2 regions of the Streptomyces sp. NPDC046197 genome follow, and region 2 is predicted to be linked to the other one. Evidence: riboswitches for the same ligand, from Rfam matches in the RefSeq annotation. Region 2 holds a riboswitch; the other holds the start of a gene.

The links. A riboswitch is a leader RNA that binds a small molecule or an ion and turns the genes downstream of it on or off. The one in region 2 is predicted to bind cyclic di-AMP.
Region 1: linked by a shared signal. The riboswitch ahead of AB0A61_RS04305 (NlpC/P60 family protein) and the one ahead of AB0A61_RS23170 (M23 family metallopeptidase) in region 2 are both predicted to bind cyclic di-AMP.

Annotation. Positions count from the first base shown of each region.
Region 1 is NZ_JBEYZY010000002.1:341,755-349,271, forward strand. Features, by position in the region: gene AB0A61_RS04300 (hypothetical protein) at 1-315, shown strand, start outside; gene AB0A61_RS04305 (NlpC/P60 family protein) at 368-1,552, opposite strand; cyclic di-AMP (ydaO/yuaA leader) riboswitch at 1,560-1,716, opposite strand; gene pcrA (DNA helicase PcrA) at 2,081-4,564, shown strand; gene AB0A61_RS04315 (M23 family metallopeptidase) at 4,657-6,192, opposite strand; gene AB0A61_RS04320 (alpha/beta fold hydrolase) at 6,531-7,397, opposite strand.
Region 2 is NZ_JBEYZY010000016.1:147,826-155,342, forward strand. Features, by position in the region: gene AB0A61_RS23155 (DNA topoisomerase IV subunit A) at 1-326, opposite strand, end outside; gene AB0A61_RS23160 (pitrilysin family protein) at 692-2,098, shown strand; gene AB0A61_RS23165 (pitrilysin family protein) at 2,095-3,483, shown strand; cyclic di-AMP (ydaO/yuaA leader) riboswitch at 3,759-3,919, shown strand; gene AB0A61_RS23170 (M23 family metallopeptidase) at 3,932-4,690, shown strand; gene AB0A61_RS23175 (GntR family transcriptional regulator) at 4,875-5,570, shown strand; gene AB0A61_RS23180 (HPr family phosphocarrier protein) at 5,782-6,063, opposite strand; gene AB0A61_RS23185 (GNAT family N-acetyltransferase) at 6,241-7,517, shown strand, end outside.

The sequences.
Region 1 (7,517 bases), on a different contig from region 2:
ATCGGCATCGCCGCGCTGCTCGGCGGTTTCCTCACCCAGATGAAGGCGATGGGCCGGGGTACGGCCCGGTTCGTGCCCGGGATGCTGCACGGTGCGCTGACCATGCTGGTCACCGGCGCCGTCCTGGTCGGGCTCAACCAGGCCGAGGGCCACCACGTCAACACCGTCAAGATCGGCGTGAAGCTGGCGCTGCTGGTCGTGATCCTCGGCCTGGTCTACGTCAAGCGGGACGAGGAAACGGTGGACAAGCGGCTGTTCGGCCTGGTGGGCCTGCTGACCATGGTGAACATCTTCATCGCCGTGCTGTGGACGTGAGACGGCCCCCGTGCCGCGCGTCGGCAGCAGGGGGGCCGGTGCCGCCCGTGCGTCAGGCCGGGCGCACCACGCTGTGGATCGCCGACTCGCCGCCGTAGTAGATCGACTCCTCGCGGACGTAGGCGCCGGGCTTCGGGGCGTGGATCATCATGCCGTTGCCGATGTAGAGGCCGACGTGGCTGATGTCGTCGTAGAAGAAGACCAGGTCGCCGGGCCGCGCCTCGGAGAGCGGGACCGTCGTCCCCGCGTTGACCTGGTCGTACGTCGTGCGCGGCAGGCTGACGCCGGCGGCTCTCCACGCGGCCTGGGTGAGGCCGGAGCAGTCGTACGAGCCGGGGCCGGTCGCGCCCCAGACGTACGGCTTGCCGATCTGGGCGCGGGCGAAGGCGAGGGCCTTGTCGGCCTTGCTGGTGTAGGAGGAGCCGGACGACGAGGAACCCGTTGAGGATCCCGAGCTCCCGGCAGGCCCGGCGGACCCGGAGGTCCCCGTGGCGGGGGCCGAGGTGCTGTTCTGTCGCTGGGCGGCCTGCTCCTGCGCCTGCTGCTTCGCCAGTTCCGCGGCTCTGCGGGCGGCCTGCTCCCGCTTCTGCTCCTCGATCGCGGCGAGCCGCGCCTTCTCCTCGGTGTTCAGCTTGGACAGCAGTTCGCGCGCGTCGGCCAGCTTCTTCTGGACGGTGGCCTTGGCCGTCTTGATGTCGCCCTGCGACTCGGACAGCGTTTCGAGGCTCTGGGTGGCCTCCCGGCGCTTCTTCATGGTCGCGGACTGCTGGGTGACGTAGTCGTCGACCATGCCCTTCTGACGCGCGGTGAGCCGGCTCATCAGCTGGGCCTGGTCGAAGTATCCCTCCGGAGTGTCCGCCAGCAGGAAGGTGGCGGTGTCCGGTGCGGCGGCTCCGGTGCGGTACTGGGCCGCGGCGAAGGAGCCCAGCTTCTCGCGCGCCTTGTTGAGCATGTCCGTGCGCCTGGCGACGTCGTCGAGGAGAGCGGCCACGCGCTTGCGCTGCTTGGCGGTGTTCTCCTTGGCCGCGTCGTACTTCTCGGTCGCCGACTCCGCCTGGCGGTACAGGTCGTCGACCTTCTTCTCGACCTCTTCGATGCTCGGCCTGCCGCCGGAGGGGGCGGCGTTGGCCGTCTGGGAGAGCAGGGCCACGGAGGTGATGGCGGCCGTGGCCAGCGCGGGGGTGCGCAGGCCTGCCGAGACCGTAACGGCGGGGCGCGTCTTGCGGTGCGACGCCAAGGGGGACGACTCCTTCCACGGTCCGCCTACCGGGTTAGCTGTCGGGTTCGGGCGGGTGGTTCGGAAGGGTTGCCCTACGGTCCTCGCGGGAGGGTCGGACCGATTCACCCCGGGGGTTCTGGGTGGGTCCCCGGCTCCGGCTCGCGTGTCGGCGATGCCGGACTCGGCGGAGGCCGCGCGGCCCGGCGACGGTTCGCCGGAAGGGGGTCGTGCGGCCCGACGGCACGGTAGCCAACTCGTGTGGCTGATGTGAAGGTTGATGTGCGATATGCCCGATACATTTTCGTAACCTCATTTGAAAATCACATCGACGTGACCACGCGGCTCCACAGCGTGAAGACACTGACCGGTCGCTGGGACGGGAAAGTTCCCGGCCCGGGGAGCGGGGACCGCTCGGCTTCCCGGCCCGGGGAGCGGGGACCGCTCGGCTTCCCGGGCCGTGGAGCGAGGACCGCCCGGCTCGGAAGGTTCGCGGAGTTTTCAGGGCGGCCACGGGTTGTCGGTGGGGCGCCCTAGACTCGTAGAGCGATGAGCAGCCTCTTTGACGACAGCTTCCTGGCGGACCTCCAGGCCTCCCACGGCCGCGAGGAAGAACCCGCACCGCCGCCCGAGGACGATCACGCTCCGGAGCCGGTTCCGGACGATCTGTTCGGCGGGAAGTTCGACCTGCCGCCGGACCGGGACGCGTACTACCGCGACGGCGCCCCGCGCCCGGCCGTGGACCCCGCCGTGCTCCTGGAGGGTCTCAACGAGAACCAGCGCGCCGCGGTCGTCCACTCCGGTTCGCCGCTGCTCATCGTGGCCGGCGCGGGCTCCGGCAAGACCCGCGTGCTCACCCACCGCATCGCCCACCTGCTCGGCGAGCGGGGCGTCCACCCCGGCCAGATCCTCGCGATCACCTTCACCAACAAGGCCGCGGGCGAGATGAAGGAACGCGTCGAGCAGCTCGTCGGCCCGCGCGCGAACGCCATGTGGGTGATGACCTTCCACAGCGCGTGCGTGCGCATCCTGCGCCGGGAGAGCAAGAAGCTCGGCTTCACCTCCTCCTTCTCGATCTACGACGCCGCCGACTCCAAGCGCCTGATGGCCCTGGTCTGCCGCGACCTGGACCTCGACCCCAAGCGCTATCCGCCGAAGTCGTTCAGCGCCAAGATCTCCAACCTGAAGAACGAGCTGATCGACGAGGAGGACTTCGCCGCCCAGGCCACCGACGGCTTCGAGAAGACCCTCGCCCAGGCCTACGCCCTCTACCAGTCGCGGCTGCGCGAGGCGAACGCCCTCGACTTCGACGACCTGATCATGACGACGGTCAACCTGCTGCGCGCCTTCCCCGATGTCGCCGAGCACTACCGCCGCCGCTTCCGCCACGTCCTCGTCGACGAGTACCAGGACACCAACCACGCGCAGTACGCCCTGGTACGGGAGCTCGTCGGCACCCTTGAGCACCCCGTGGACGTGCCGCCCGGCGAGGACGACCTCCGGCCTGCCGAGCTGTGCGTGGTCGGCGACGCCGACCAGTCCATCTACGCCTTCCGCGGTGCGACCATCCGCAACATCCTCCAGTTCGAGGAGGACTACCCGGACGCGACGACGATCCTGCTGGAGCAGAACTACCGCTCCACCCAGACGATCCTCTCCGCCGCCAACGCGGTCATCGAGCGCAACGAGTCCCGCCGCCCGAAGAACCTGTGGACCAACGCAGGCGCGGGCGCCCGCATCACCGGGTACGTCGCCGACACCGAGCACGACGAGGCCCAGTTCGTCGCAGACGAGATAGACCGCCTCGTCGACGCGGGCGAGGCCAGGGCCGGCGACGTCGCCGTCTTCTACCGCACCAACGCCCAGTCGCGTGTCTTCGAAGAGGTCTTCATCCGGGTCGGCCTGCCCTACAAGGTCGTCGGCGGCGTCCGCTTCTACGAGCGCAAGGAGGTCCGGGACGTCCTGGCCTACCTGCGGGTGCTGGCCAACCCCGAGGACTCGGTGCCGCTGCGCCGCATCCTGAACGTGCCCAAGCGCGGCATCGGCGACCGCGCCGAGGCGATGATCGACGCCCTCGCCCAGCGGGAGAGGATCAGCTTCCCGCAGGCCCTGCGCCGCGTCGACGAGGCGTACGGCATGGCCGCGCGGTCGACCAACGCCGTCAAGCGGTTCAACACGCTGATGGAGGACCTGCGCACCATCGTCGAGTCGGGCGCCGGCCCGGCCACGGTCCTGGAGGCGGTCCTCGAACGCACCGGCTACCTTGCCGAGTTGCAGGCCTCCACCGACCCCCAGGACGAGACCCGCATCGAGAACCTCCAGGAGCTCGCGGCCGTCGCCCTGGAGTTCGAGCAGGAGCGTGCAGAGGGCGAGCAGGGCACCCTGGCCGACTTCCTGGAACAGGTGGCCCTGGTCGCCGACTCCGACCAGATCCCCGACGAGGACGAGGACGGCTCCGGCGTCATCACCCTGATGACCCTGCACACCGCCAAGGGCCTGGAGTTCCCGGTGGTGTTCCTGACCGGCATGGAGGACGGCGTCTTCCCGCACATGCGGGCGCTCGGCCAGACCAAGGAGCTGGAGGAGGAGCGCCGCCTGGCGTACGTCGGCATCACCCGCGCGCGGGAGCGGCTGTACCTGACCCGCTCGGCGATGCGCAGCGCCTGGGGGCAGCCGTCGTACAACCCGCCCTCCCGCTTCCTGGAGGAGATCCCGGCGGCGCACGTCGACTGGAAGCGCATGGGGGCCATGGCTCCGGCGGCGTCCGGTCCGGCCGCCGGCGTGGCCGCCTCGCTGTCGTCGTCCCGGTCCCGCTCGTCGGCGTCCGGCGCCTCCGGCTTCGCCACGCGCCGGGCCGCCGACAAGCCGGTGGTGTCGCTGGCCGTCGGCGACCGGGTCACCCACGACCAGTTCGGCCTCGGCACGGTGGTCGCGGTCAAGGGCACGGGCGGCAACGCGGAGGCGACGATCGACTTCGGCGACGCCAAGCCGAAGCGCCTGCTGCTCCGGTACGCGCCGGTGGAGAAGCTGTAGCTCCATGAGGCGAGCCCCCGCTCGCTCGGCGGGGGCTCACTGGTGGGGGCTCACCGGTCGCCCGAGTCGGGCCTGCGCCGGTCCGCGCCGGGCTATGTCGGGTCGAGGTCGTGGCTGCGCAGCCAGGGCAGCGGGTCTATGGGCGCTCCTCCGGCGGGCCTGACCTCGAAGTGCAGGTGCGGGCCCGTCGAATTGCCGGAGTTGCCCGAGTATGCGATCGGCTGCCCGGCCTTCACGGTCGTTCCGGAAGCGACGCGGTAGCTGGAGAGGTGGCAGTACCACGTCTCCGTACCGTCCTTCGCGGTCACGATCATCATGTTGCCGTACGCGCTGTTCCACTGCGTACGGGCCGTGCCGTCGGTCGCGGCCATCACCGTCGTGCCGTAGGAGACGGGGAAGTCGATGCCGGTGTGCACGGACATCCAGTTCACGCCTGCCTGGCCGAAATAGGCGCTGAGCCCTTTCTGTGTGACCGGAAGCACGAACTTGGGACGCAGCCGCTCCTTGCGCGCCGCCTCCTCGGCAGCCTTCCGCTTGTCGGCCTCCTGCTGTGCCTTGAGGTCGATGCGCTCCTGCGTACGGCTGGCCCGGTCGGCGAAGTCGTCGGCGCCGGCCGACAGGCTCTGCAGCTGGCTGTCCAGCTTGTTGTTGGCGGCCGACGGCCGCACGGGGTGCGCGTCGGGGGCGGAGGCCGACGTGTCCTTGCCGCCGTCGGTCAGGGTGCCGACGGAGGCGGCGGCGATTCCGGCCACGCCCATCACACACGCCGAAGGCACGGCCACGGTCAGCAGCGCGGAACGTTTGGCCGGGCGGCGCCGAGAACGGCCCGCGCCGCGGGAGGCGGCACGCGGGGCCGGCGTGACCTCTTCCTGGTCGTCGAGCAGGGGAGTGACCGCGGGCAGCTCACCGGTGTCCGACAAGTCGCCCTCGCCGGAAGCGGTTTCGTCGTAGGAACCGGCCTCGAACGCGGCGGTCGCCGGGTCGTCCTCGACCTGCTCGAAGGTGGCGGTGGCCTGCTGGTCGAAGGGTTCGGGCTGCTGCTGCCCGTGCTCGTCGTACCCCTCGGTCGCCGTGGTGGTGCCGTCGGGTGCGCCGCCGGTGTTCCACTGTGTGGCGTCGTAGGCGCCGGTGTCGAAGCTCTGGGTGCCCCACTCCCACTGCTGCGTGTGGTCGGCGGCGGAGCCGGACGGGTCGGCCTGGAGCCAGGCGTTCGCGTCCCACTGTCCGGTGGCGTCGACGGGCGTGGCCTGCTGCGGCACCGTCGCGAGCTGCTGGTGGCCCATGCCCCAGGCGGTCGTGTCGTAGGCACCGGAGTCGTAGGCGGCGTGGTGCTGGGCCGCGTACGGGTCGTAGTGCGGGGTGTGGTGGCTGCCCGTGGCCCAGTGCGCGGTCTCGTACGTGCCGGTCGTGTGGTTTCCGGCCACCGGGAGATCACCGAAGAGCGGGTCGGTCGAGAAACTCGTCGTGCCGTGCGTGCCGGTGTGCAAACCGGTGGCGTCGTAGGTGTTGTACGTGGTGAAGTCGCCGTACGCGGCTTTCTGCCCGCCGTACGACGCGTAGTGCGCCGAGGCGGCATCGGAGGCCGGAGCCGGGGGCGTCACGGTCCCCGACGGGTGACGGTCGTTCACCAACTTCTCTTTCGCCTCGACAACAGGGGCTGCCAGAGCAGTGCGGCGACTGTACCCGGCGGTATGCGGGCGCGACAATCTTCGGCAGGTTTCCCGGGCGGGGGAAACGGGCAATCGCCCGTGTTTCGGGGGACTGCGGACGCGGCTTTGGCATTGCGTTCGAGATGTGTTCGACGCCGATGGCTCAATCGGACGCGCAATTCGACGGCCCCGGGCAGGCGTTGCGCCACCGGGCGCCACCTGCCGTTGGCCCGGAGCTCACCTCCCGTCGGCCCCGCGGTCACCTTCGGATCCGGTCTGTGCACCGGGCTGCCCCTGCCCGGGGGCCCGGCCCGCCCTCACGCCACGGTGAGACCGCCGGTCTGCGCGGCGCCCTTGTCCCCGGTCCGTGCGGTGTCGAGGGCCTGCCGTATCCCGGTGGCGACGGCCGGGTGGACCGGCAGGGCGAGATGTCCGATGCCGCTCACCTGCACGTTCTGCACCATCAGGTCGGGGTGGTCGATGCAGGCCGACTCCAGCGGGTCCATCAGGTGGTCGAGGTCGCTCCAGAAGCTGACGAAGTGCGTACGGCAGCCGGGTGCGGGGCGGGCCAGCTCCTCGATCACCTCCGAACCGGGACGCATCTGGCGCACGATCGGGTGCGCGTTCGCCAGCGGCGCGACCCGGGTGCCGGAGTGGGGGGTGCCGAGGGTGACGAGAGTGCGGACCCGGAGGTCGCCGCCGAGCCGCTGCACGTAGTAGCGCGCGATCAGTCCGCCCAGGCTGTGTCCGACCACGTCGACCTGGCTGCTGCCGGTGCGCTCACAGATCTCCTCTATGTGCCGGCCGAGCAGTTCTGCCGCGGTTCGGATGTCGCAGGTGAGCGGCGAGTAGTTGAGGGACTCCACCCGCTGCCGGCCGTGCTGGGCGAGGTTGCGGCGCAGCAGTACGAACACCGACCGGTTGTCGATGAACCCGTGCAGCAGCACGACCGGGGGCTTGGCCCCGGTGGGCAGCTGTGCCGCGCCGTCCGGCGCGGGCAGCGGGCAGGTACCGGCGCGGCGCTCCTGAACGATGCCGGAGGGATACAGCAGGAGGTGTCCCGCGAGGATCGCGAGCTCCAGGGCGGTCGCCTTCAGAAGGGCCAGCGAAAGACCTGCCAGCCTGACCGGGAGCAGACGCTGGCAGAGCGGAAGAATGGGTTCTGCGACGCTGGTGACCTTCATGGCCGACCTCCTGTCGGCACGCGGGAGGACAGCCCTGTCCCCCGTGTGCTCTCGTGGGCAGTCGCGACGAAGGCGGCCGACGGGGCATGAGCGGGGCCCCCGGGGCGGGTGCGGAGCGCG
Region 2 (7,517 bases):
ATCGAGAAGGGCTGCGCCAGGCGCACCAGGGCGTCGTAGATCGACGCGTCGCCGTGCGGGTGGAGCTTGCCCATGACCTCGCCGACGACGCGGGCACACTTCACATAGCCGCGGTCGGGGCGCAGGCCCATCTCGTTCATCTGGTAGACGATGCGGCGGTGCACCGGCTTGAGGCCGTCGCGGGCGTCCGGGAGGGCGCGGGAGTAGATGACCGAGTACGCGTATTCGAGGAAGGAGCCCTGCATCTCGTCGACGACGTCGATGTCGAGGATCTTCTCCTCGTACGGGTCGTCGGGCGGCGGGGTCTTCGTGCTGCGGCGGGCCATCGCTGCCGGCTCCTTGCTGAGGCGTGAACGATCTGACGCGGACCATTGTGGACCGCGGGACCGACAGCGCGGGAACAGGACCCGGTCATGACCGCCCGCCCCGGCGCTCCCCGGGTGCCGTCCGGCCCGGGGCCCCGGGCCGAAACCCGCCTTGTCGCTCCCGGGGAACCGCCCTGCCGCTCCCGGGCAGCCGGCCCGCCCCGGCGCTTCCGCGCGGCCTCACCGCGCTTGCTCCGGGTGACGGCGTTCTCGCTCTCGGCGTACGGCCTCACGGAACTTCGCCAGGCGTCCGCGCGCTTGCATACAGTGGCAGGACGGCAGGAAGACGGCGGTTCCACGACCGCCACCGCGATCGAAGGGACGACATGCCCATGGGTCACACGGCCACAGCCGAGGCAGGCTCCGGCGGCCTGACAGCGACCGAGCACCGCCTGGCCAACGGCCTGCGCGTGGTGCTCTCCGAGGACCACCTGACCCCGGTCGCGGCGGTGTGCCTCTGGTACGACGTCGGCTCCCGCCACGAGGTCAAGGGACGTACCGGCCTGGCTCACCTTTTCGAGCACTTGATGTTCCAGGGCTCCGCCCAGGTCAAGGGCAACGGTCACTTCGAGCTGGTGCAGGGCGCGGGCGGTTCGCTGAACGGCACGACCAGCTTCGAGCGCACGAACTACTTCGAGACCATGCCCGCCCATCAGCTGGAGCTCGCCCTCTGGCTGGAGGCGGACCGCATGGGTTCCCTGCTGGCGGCCCTGGACGACGAGTCCATGGAGAACCAGCGGGACGTCGTCAAGAACGAGCGCCGCCAGCGCTACGACAACGTGCCGTACGGCACGGCGTTCGAGAAGCTGACCGCCCTCGCCTACCCGGAGGGGCATCCGTACCACCACACGCCCATCGGGTCCATGGCCGACCTGGACGCGGCCACCCTGGAGGACGCCCGGCAGTTCTTCCGCACGTACTACGCGCCGAACAACGCCGTGCTCTCCGTCGTCGGCGACATCGATCCCGGGCAGACCCTCGCCTGGATCGAGAAGTACTTCGGCTCGATCCGGTCCCACGACGGCAAGCCCGCGCCCCGCGACGGCTCGCTGCCCGACATCATCGGCGAGCAGCTGCGTGAGGTCGTCGAGGAGGAGGTTCCGGCCCGCGCCCTGATGGCCGCCTACCGGCTCCCGCAGGACGGCACGCGCGCGTGCGACGCGGCCGACCTGGCGCTGACCATTCTGGGCGGCGGCGAGTCCTCCCGCCTGTACAACCGGCTCGTCCGGCGCGACCGTACGGCCGTCGCCGCCGGCTTCGGCCTGCTGCGGCTGGCCGGGGCGCCCTCACTGGGCTGGCTGGACGTGAAGACCTCCGGCGACATCGAGGTCCCGGTCATCGAGGAGGCCATCGACGAGGAGCTCGGCCGGTTCGCCGAGCAGGGCCCGACGGCCGAGGAGATGGAGCGTGCCCAGGCCCAGTTGGAGCGCGAGTGGCTGGACCGGCTCGGTACGGTCGCGGGCCGCGCCGACGAACTGTGCCGCTACGCCGTCCTGTTCGGCGATCCGCAGCTCGCGCTGACCGCCGTGCACCGCGTTCTGGAGGTGACGCCCGAGGAGGTCCAGGAGGTCGCCAAGGCCCGCCTGCGCCCCGACAACCGCGCGGTGCTCGTCTACGAGCCGACCGCCTCCGGCGCACAGGACGGCGCACAGGACGGCACACAGGACGACGCCCGGGACGACGCCAAGAACGCGGACGCCACGGCCACCGACGACACCGAGGAGGCGAAGTGACCGAGCTCGCCACGATGGAGTTCCACCCCCAGCCCAAGGCCGGCGAGGCCAAGCCGTGGGCGTTCCCGGCGCCCGAGCGCGGGACGCTGGACAACGGCCTGACGGTGCTGCGCTGCCATCGCCCCGGCCAGCAGGTCGTCGCCGTCGAGGTGCTGCTGGACGCGCCCCTGGACGCCGAGCCGCAGGGCCTGGACGGCGTCGCCACGATCATGGCGCGGGCCTTCTCCGAGGGCACCGACAAGCACTCGGCGGAGGAGTATGCCGCCGAGCTGGAGCGGGCGGGCGCCACGCTTGACGCGCACGCCGACCACCCGGGCGTCCGGCTGAGCCTGGAGGTTCCGGCCTCGCGCCTGGCCAAGGGGCTCGGCCTGCTCGCCGACGCCCTCAGGGCGCCCGCGTTCGCCGACAGCGAGGTGGAGCGACTGGTGCGCAACCGCCTCGACGAGATCCCGCACGAGCTGGCCAACCCCTCCCGCCGTGCCGCCAAGGAGCTGTCCAAGGAACTCTTCCCGGCCGCCACGCGCATGTCGCGCCCGCGCCAGGGCACCGAGGAGACGGTCCGGAGCATCGACGCGGCGGCCGTCCGCGCCTTCTACGACCGGCACGTGCGGCCGGCCACGTCCACCGTCGTGGTGGTCGGCGACCTCACCGGCATCGACCTCGACGAGCTGCTCGGCGAGACCCTGGGCGCCTGGACCGGCTCGCCGGCCAAGCCGCACCCGGTGCCACCGGTGACCGCCGACGACACCGGCCGCGTGGTGATCGTGGACCGTCCCGGCGCCGTCCAGACACAGCTGCTCATCGGCCGTGTCGGTGCCGACCGGCACGACCGCGTGTGGTCCGCACAGGTGCTCGGCACCTATTGCCTCGGCGGCACCCTCACCTCCCGCCTGGACCGTGTCCTGCGCGAGGAGAAGGGCTACACCTACGGCGTGCGGGCGTTCGGCCAGGTACTGCGCTCCGCCCCCGACGGCTCGGGCGCGGCGATGCTCGCGATCAGCGGCTCGGTCGACACCCCCAACACCGGCCCGGCCCTGGCGGACCTGTTCACGGTGCTGCGCAGGCTCGCCGCCGAGGGGCTCACCGACGCCGAGCGGGACGTCGCCGTGCAGAACCTCGTCGGCGTCGCCCCGCTGAAGTACGAGACGGCGGCGGCCGTGGCCGGCACGCTGGCCGACCAGGTCGAGCAGTACCTGCCGGACGACTACCAGGCCACGCTGTACCGGCAGCTCGCCTCCACCGGCACGGTCGAGGCCACCGCGGCGGTCGTCAACGCCTTCCCGGTGGACCGCCTGGTGACGGTCCTCGTCGGCGACGCGGCGCAGATCAAGGAGCCCGTCGAGGCCCTCGGCATCGGCCAAGTCACCGTCGTACCGGCCGAGTAGAGGCACATCGCGCGGCGGTCCGGCCGGCCGTCGTGCGCGTACGGCCGGACCTGCCGGCGAGCGGCACACGCGCGTGGGGCCCTGGTGAGCGAAGCGCCACCAGGGCCCCACGATGTGTCCGAAGGATGTCCGAACGATGTCCGAATTGAGGGAGAGGCTGCCTGTCTGCCCTGTGGCATGCGCTACAAAACTCCTGATCCGTTTGGGAATTGGAAGACGCCCCCTTTAGCGTCAACCCGGCTGTCCGTCAGGCAGTGCGTCGCAGCCGCGACACCGGACAGCCATCGCCGAATCCCCGTACGGCGCGAGCCAGGGGAGCCGGGGACCCACCGTCCCTGGGGTGAATCGGACGCCCGCGCACGAGCGAGGGGGTCCGTAGGAGACCTTCCTGCTCCGAACCCGTCAGCTAACCCGGTAGGCGAGAGGGAAGGAAAGGACCAGCGTCTACATGGCGTTCACCCGCGCCTCGGGGAAGCATCGTCGTCCCAGCCGGATGCACCGCACCACTGCCCGCGCGGCGGGCGTCGCGGCCCTCACCACCACCGGCGTCATCGGCACCCTCGCCGCCGTTCCGGCGCTCGCCGCCGAGACCCCGGCCCCGGAGGACACCGGCCTCACCCCGGTCATCACGATCGGTGACTCGGTCGCCGCGAAGATCGACGCCCAGGCCGCCGCCCAGAAGCAGGCGGCCGAGCAGAAGCTGGCCCAGGAGGCCGCCCGCAAGGAGGCCGCCGAGCAGGCGAAGAAGGAGCGGGAGGCCAAGGCGCGCGCCGCCCGTGAGGCCGAGCGGAGGCGCCTCAACGCCTTCGTCGCGCCGATCTTCGACTCGTACGTCTCCACCGGCTACAAGACCGGCGGCTCGCTGTGGTCCTCCGGCGCCCACACCGGCATCGACTTCCACGCCGCTAGCGGCACCACCGTCCACGCGGTGGGCATGGGCACCGTCGTCCAGGCCGGTTGGGGCGGGGCGTACGGCAACCAGATCGTGATCAGGATGGCCGACGGCATGTACACCCAGTACGGCCATCTGTCGTCCATCGGTGTCTCGGTGGGCCAGACCGTCGTGCCCGGCCAGCAGATCGGCCTGTCCGGCGCGACCGGCAACGCCACCGGACCGCACCTGCACTTCGAGGCCCGTACGGGTCCCGACTACGGCTCCGACGTCGACCCCGTGGCCTATCTCCGCAAGCACGGTGTGAACGCCTGACGCCACAGCAGACGTCCCGAAGCCCCGGCCGCTCGTGCCGGGGCTTTGGCGTTTCGGACGCCCCGCTGTCCAAAAAAACTCCATGGATTCCGGCCCGCCATCGGAAATTCCCGCGCGCTGCAATAGAGTCACGGAACAGGCGTCCATCGTCGACGTTTCACGGGGATTAAGGCGGAGGTCGGGCATGCGTATTCCGGCGCACTCGGTGTGCACGGCGATCCGGGACGACATCGTCGCGGGTGTCTACGAGCGCGGCGGCCGGCTCACCGAGGAAGTCCTCGCCCGTCGCTACGGCGTCTCACGCGTCCCCGTGCGTGAGGCCCTGCGCACCCTGGAGGCCGAGGGCTTCGTGGTGACCCGGCGGCACGCGGGCGCGTGCGTCGCGGAGCCGACCGAGCAGGATGCCGCCGACCTGCTCGAGATGCGCCTGCTGCTGGAGCCGCTCGGCGCCTCGCGCGCCGCCCAGCGTCGCACGGACGCCCATCTGAAGGTGCTGCGCGGCCTGGTCCGGCTGGGCCAGGAACGGGCCAGGCGGGGCAGCAGCGAGGACCTGCGCTCCCTGGGGGGCTGGTTCCACGAGACGCTCGCCCAGGCCTCCGGCAGTCCCGCGCTGACGTCGATGCTGACCCAGCTGCGGCACAAGATCGCGTGGATGTACACGGTGGAGGCGCCCGCCAGCCCCGTGGAGTCCTGGGCCGAGCACGGGGCGATCGTGGACGCCGTCGCACGCGGCGACAGCGAGCGCGCGCGGGCCGTCACCGCCCTGCACACCGAGCGCGCGACGGTGGTCCACCGGCTGCGGTTTCCGGGCGGCGCGACGCGGGCCGACCGTGTGAGGACTTCGCAACATCCCGTAAACATGTCGGGCCTACGGCATTAACACCCGCGCCGTATACAAAGAAGGCGTATTCGGTGGGGGTGGATTTCCGCTGCCCTTTTTCCGTCCGTCATGAATTCCCGTTGGTTTGCCGCGTCGCGCATCTCGGTCGAGGAGGCGGGTATGTGGCCGGGGAAATCCACCGCCGGGCGGGAAAGGGCGAAGCCGCGCCGCCCGGAATGGGCGACACGGCTTCGCCGCGCGATCGGCTCGATCAGACCGTCTCGGGCAGCTCCTCAAGACCCTCGGAGACCAGCTTGGCCAGCCGGTCCAGGGCGGCGTCCGCGCCCTCGGCGTCGGAGGCCAGGACGATCTCCTCGCCGCCCTGGGCGCCAAGGCCGAGAACGGCCAGCATGGAGGCCGCGTTGACGGGGGTGCCGTCGGCCTTGGCGATCGTCACGGGAATGCCGGTGGCCGTGGCGGCCCGGACGAAGATGGAGGCGGGGCGGGCGTGGAGGCCCTCGGCCCAGCCGACGTTGACGCGGCGCTCAGCCATGTGATGCTGCCCTTCAGGTGTTCAGGGTTGTCTAGACCAGTTTCCCATATCGCGAAGCGTGCCCGGAGCGGTGCCCTGCCCGGCTCCGGGCGGCGTCGGACCGCGGCCTCGGCCCGACGTGTGTCCTCCACAGACTGCCTCGCGCCGTTGTCGTACGCGAGCCTTACTCTGGGCCCCATGCAGACCTCGTCGGACCGGCACGAGTACCCCGCCCACTGGGAAGCCGACGTGGTGCTGCGCGACGGTGGCACCGCGCGGATCCGCCCCATCACCGCCCACGACGCCGACCGCCTGGTCAGCTTCTACGAGCAGGTCTCGGACGAGTCGAAGTACTACCGTTTCTTCGCGCCCTACCCGCGCCTGTCCGCGAAGGACGTCCACCGCTTCACGCACCACGACTTCGTGGACCGGGTGGGGCTTGCCGCCACGGTCGGGGGCGAGTTCATCGCCACCGTACGCTACGACCGCATCGGCACCGACGGGATGCCCGCCTCGGCGCCGGCCGACGAGGCCGAGGTCGCCTTCCTGGTGCAGGACGCACACCAGGGCCGTGGGGTCGCCTCCGCCCTCCTGGAGCACATCGCGGCCGTGGCGCGCGAGCGCGGCATCCGCCGCTTCACCGCCGAGGTGCTGCCCGCAAACACCAAGATGATCAAGGTGTTCACGGACGCCGGATACACCCAGAAGCGCAGCTTCGAGGACGGCGTGGTGCACCTGGAGTTCGGCATCGAGCCGACCGACCGCTCGCTGGCCGTGCAGCGCGCGCGGGAGCAGCGCGCCGAGGCGCGGTCGGTGCGGCGGCTGCTGGTGCCCGGCTCGGTCGCCGTCGTCGGCGTCGGCCGTGCGCCAGGGAGCGTGGGCCGAAGCCTCCTCGACCACATCCGCGACGCCGGCTACACCGGCCGTCTGCACGCCGTGAACAGCGCTTTCCACGAGGACCAGAAGGAGATCGACGGGGTGCCCGCCCACCGCTCGGTGCGGGACATCGACGGGCCGGTCGACCTGGCCGTCGTCGCCGTGCCCGCCGAGCACGTCCCCCAGGTCGTCACCGAGTGCGGCGAGCACGGCGTGCAGGGGCTCGTCGTGATCTCCGCCGGATACGCGGAGAGCGGCCCCGAGGGGCGCGAGCGCCAGCGCGCACTGGTGCGGCACGCGCGCGCCTACGGCATGCGGATCATCGGACCCAACTCCTTCGGGATCATCAACACCTCCCCGGACGTCCGGCTGAACGCCTCGCTCGCACCCGAGATGCCCCGCCCCGGCCGCACCGGGCTGTTCGCGCAGTCGGGGGCCATCGGCATCGCGCTCCTGTCCCGGCTGCACCGGCGCGGGGGAGGGGTCACCGGCGTCACGGGCGTGTCGACCTTCGTGTCGTCCGGCAACCGCGCGGACGTCTCCGGCAACGACGTCCTCCAGTACTGGTACGACGACCCGGACACCGACGTGGGCCTGAT